Regions from separate parts of the Rossellomorea sp. H136 genome, predicted to be linked through region 1. Evidence: predicted binding sites of a transcription regulator. Region 1 holds the regulator's gene; the other holds the start of a gene.
The links. Region 1 encodes LexA, which represses DNA repair genes until DNA is damaged. Its sites were predicted from a motif close to CGAACATATGTTCG; they were not measured.
Positions count from the first base shown of each region.

Region 1 (2,417 bases):
TTTTAAATTATGGAGTTTCCTTTGATACTCCTCAACCATGCTTACGATATTAATCACCATAGAATCTGATTCAGATAAGTGAAGCTCCCCACTATGTGTTTGACTGATGATCTTGACTTCCTCTTTTAATAAACAATGAATGAGAGCAATTTTGGCATTCCCTCTGCCAATTCTTGTTTCGTCCTGTATGAGAACAGCCCCAATCGACTCATCTTTAATCAAATCAAGAAGTTCAAGAACACCCGGGCGATCTAATTCAAAACCGCTCGCTTGATCTTTAATGATAGCAACCACTTCGTATTGGTGTTCTTTTGCTAATTTTGCTAATTCCTCTTCTTGACGATCCAAAGATGTTTCCTGTGTATCTTTCTTTGTACTGACTCTGCAGTAAATTACTGCCTTCATCTTCTATCCCTCTATTCTTCGTTCATTACCAATTCATAGTCTGAATGGGTGGATAATGTTGGATTTTCTATAGGTAACACAAGTGATTCACCGGGTTTGATTGAGAAAGATGTGAGATTGTTTTCCTCTCCTACCCAAGCGATAAATTCTTCCACAGTCATAGAATATTCTTCATTGTACTGTTTGGCAATAGTCCAAAGTGTGTCCCCATCCTGAACGGTGATGCTTTGATATGACGGCTGGTTTGCCATAAATAATAGCAAATAGGCTGCAGATAAAAGCGCTAAAACAAATAATATTATAATGTAAGAGAAACGATTCCAAATGTGAGTTAACATAAAAAATACCTCCATACGAATGTTTGTTCTGTTTTTGTTATATTTATTGTAATACGAACATTCGTTTGGTGTCAACAAGAATTCGAACTTATGTTTGTACCAGCTGGAAAGACATGCTATAATGGGAACATAAGATCTATAATAGAGGTGCGTGAACATGACAAAATTGTCTAAAAGACAGCAAGACATACTAGAATATATTAAAATTGCAGTAAGAGAAAAAGGGTACCCACCTTCCGTACGGGAAATCGGGGAAGCCGTTGGTCTTGCTTCTAGTTCTACCGTACACGGACATCTGGCCAGGTTAGAGAGCAAAGGTCTTATTCGCAGAGATCCCACTAAACCTAGAGCCATCGAAATCTTAAATCTTGAAGAGGATACGATTCCGCGTCAGCGGGTTGTGAACGTTCCTTTAATCGGTAAGGTTACAGCCGGTCAACCCATTACGGCTGTGGAGAATGTCGAGGAATTCTTCCCACTGCCTGAGCGTATGGCACCTTCAGATGAACAGGTCTTCATGCTGGAAATCATGGGTGACAGTATGATAGAAGCCGGGATCTTGGATGGGGATTTTGTTATCGTGCGTCAGCAGCAAACAGCAAATAATGGAGACATCGTCGTAGCGATGACAGAGGAAGATGAAGCGACTGTAAAACGCTTCTTTAAAGAAAAGGATTATGTTCGATTACAACCAGAGAATTCGACTATGGCTCCGATCATTTTACGAAATGTATCCATTTTAGGAAAAGTTGTCGGAGTTTATCGTCAAGTACATTAATATGTTTAAGCCGCTATGTATAATAGCGGCTTAATTTTATCTATACTTTTGAAGACTCAAAAAAAGCAGTGGGTGGTAGCATTTTTCGCTACCACCCACTGCTTTTAATTAATAGCAATTTTCATGGATTAATACATTTGAATGTATTGCTCGCGCTCCCATGGATGAACTTGTGTACGGAACATATCCCATTCGATCTCTTTCGCTTCTACGAAATGTTCGAAGATGTGTTCTCCAAGAGATTTAACGATTACTTCATTTGTTTTAAGGTTTTCTAATGCAGCGTGTAATGTTGCTGGAAGATCTACGATTCCCGCTTCTTCACGCTCTTTTTTGTCCATAACATAAATGTTACGGTCGATTGGCTTAGGAGCTGGAAGGTTATTTTTGATTCCATCTAATCCAGCTGCCAGTAATACAGCCATCGCCAGGTATGGGTTAGCTGCCGGGTCAACACTACGGACTTCAACACGTGTGCTTAATCCACGAGAAGCAGGGATACGGATTAAAGGGCTGCGGTTACGAGCAGACCATGCAACATAACAAGGTGCTTCATATCCTGGTACTAAACGCTTGTATGAGTTTACAGTCGGATTCGTGATCGCTGTAAAGTCAGTTGCATGTTTAATGATACCTGCAAGGAATTGACGAGCAGTATCGCTTAATTGCAGATCTCCCTTTTCATCGAAGAAAGAGTTTTCCCCATTTTTGAATAGGGACATGTTACAATGCATTCCTGATCCATTTACACCAAATAAAGGCTTAGGCATGAATGTTGCGTGTAATCCATGCTTACGTGCAATCGTTTTAACCACTAGTTTAAATGTTTGGATATCATCACATGCTCTTAATGCACTTGCATATTTAAAGTCGATCTCATGTTGACCAGGGGCAAC
Region 1 is NZ_CM166371.1:2,190,848-2,193,264, reverse strand. Features, by position in the region: gene ACYH0O_RS11000 (YneB family resolvase-like protein) at 1-405, opposite strand, end outside; gene yneA (cell division suppressor protein YneA) at 417-743, opposite strand; gene lexA (transcriptional repressor LexA) at 901-1,521, shown strand; gene glnA (type I glutamate--ammonia ligase) at 1,650-2,417, opposite strand, start outside.

Region 2 (2,417 bases), 540 kb from region 1:
ACCCCTGAATTCTTTTTATTAGTATATGGGGTAAGTAGTAAAAATTCAACCAAAAAATTAAATATTCTGATAATTTTTTACCCTTAACAGAATAGCGTATTGTTAATTTCAGAATTTTTAAAAATATGCGAGACAACCCTCGAAATTTATGGTATTATTTTGGTGAAAAATGTAAATGGAGGCGATGAAATGAGAGAAAAATCTCGAATTATAGAAGAATATGAAGTGAATCCCCATACGATGATCCTGCAGCCAATTGAGTACGGTGCCAGGACATTTACCAAAATCATAGAGGTAGATGACGTACTAATCTCCCCATTTAAACCGTTCGATATTTTAAAGAAGAGCTGTGAATTCTTTGGTTCCTCCTATGAAGGAAGAAAAGAAGGCACCAAAAGACTTACGGGTATCATCTACAAAGCTCCCATCATGGTGAATCCTCAGATGTCCATTTATCTATTTCCAACATCATCTCCTGTCAAGCAAGAATGCGCCTGGATTTCCCATTCACATGTTCGCGGGTATGAACGCTCGACAAATGGATCAACACGGGTCTTTCTTCAAAACAATGAGTCCTGCATGGTTCCCATTTCTTACAGTTCCTTTGAAAATCAAATGCTTCGTACATCTGACTTGCGAATCGCTTACACACAGCGTGTCGCGGAAATGGAAAGTAAATATAATACGAAGGTTCAAACTGAAATGAGTAATATCAAAACGTTTTACCTTAACCGAAATATCAAAAAAAACGATGCGTGAGATGAATCACGCTTCTTTTGTTGTATCTGTTTTCGATTCCAGGAATCGGCGATACAAATAATGTCTCATTAAATCCTCCACGCGGTTTCGAAGGCGCGGATTAAAGTAATTATGGTGCTCCTCATAACCCTTATACAGAAACATATACATTGTAAAGGCTTCGTCTGATTGAATTCGCTCTACCTTCATCTTATTGGTCCTCATGTACTTTTTGACATGAGCGAGTTCTCCTTGGATGACCTTCATCGTCTCCTCAATCATTTCTAAATACGGTCGTTTTAATTTAAACGGGCTGCTGTCTACGATTTGCAGATCACGATTCAAAATCGTCAGCACCATCGGTAAATATATGGCCTGTTCTAATATGTTCCTGTCGTTCTCCGGGATTCTTGTCATATGAAAAGACTCCTTTTCACTTTAGTATAGAACGAATGTTCGTGTTTTTATTTTACGTGGAATTCGATTTACTTTCAATAGCGAAAGTTGTAGAATTTGAATTTGTTTCTATTATGAAGGGCAGATCGGATTTTTATCCATAAAGGGAAAAGTATTTCTGACGTCGAAATAATAAAGAGAATAGAAGAAAGGAAGGTGCCGGAACATGAATAAAGGAATCGAAATCCACGATCTCTATGAGTTAAGGGCCTTATCAGATCCAAGATTGTCACCAAGTGGAGATGAAGCCGTTTATGTCAAAACCATCATGTGTGAAGAAAGAAATGAGTATTTCTCAACCTTACATAGCATTCGTCTGCAAGATAAGACCACTCGCCAATGGACTTTCGGAGAACAAAAAATTTCAACTCCCAGATGGTCACCTGATAGTAGAAAGATCGCCTTTGTCTCGAATCGCTCCGGTGTGAATCAACTATACCTCATCCACCGGGATGGAGGGGAAGCAGAACAGCTGACAGATTACCAAAAAGACGTTTCAAATCCAGTCTGGTCTCCGTGCGGTGAGAAAATTGCAGTCTCGCTCCGGCTTAAAAAGGGGGAGACGTTTGAAAAAAATGAAGGCGAAGAAGAGATATTAAAGCCATACGTTACCACAAGCATGAAATATAAAAGTGACGACCGAGGATTCGATGATAACTGCTACTCGCAAATAGTAGTGGTGGACGTGGCGTCGAAAAAAATGAGAAGAGTCACGGATGATGTCCATGATTACGCTCTTCACTCCTGGTCTCCCGATGGAAAGCACATCGCGTTTTCAGTGGACAGAACGAAAGACAAAGATTTCTCCTTCCAGTCTGATTTATTTATTTTTCACCTTGAAATGAATGAATATAAAAAGATTAATAAAGAATCGGGTTACTATGGAGGAGCAGCCTGGTCTCCCGACGGAAAGCATCTTGCCTACATGGGGCATGGACGTGAATATGAGAATGCGACACATAATAAGGTGTGGCTGTATCATTTTGAAACTGGACATGCCATCTGCCTGACAGAAGGCATGGATTTGCCCGTAGGAGACTATATTAATAGCGACAGCATCCAAGGTTCATCACAAACGGGGATTTTATGGTCAAAGGATAATGAAAGCTTCTATTTCCTGGCGTCTGATGCAGGGAACACAGTTCTTTATTACGCTCATATTGAAGGGGCCATCTACCCTGCACTGCTGCAGGAAGAACAGCATGTATACGGATTCGACTTCG
Region 2 is NZ_CM166371.1:1,653,947-1,656,363, forward strand. Features, by position in the region: gene ACYH0O_RS08355 (competence protein ComK) at 190-759, shown strand; gene ACYH0O_RS08360 (YhjD family protein) at 766-1,155, opposite strand; gene ACYH0O_RS08365 (S9 family peptidase) at 1,361-2,417, shown strand, end outside.
Region 2: ACYH0O_RS08360 (YhjD family protein) is a predicted target of LexA. The motif match lies at 1,184-1,197, and genes of this name have one in related genera.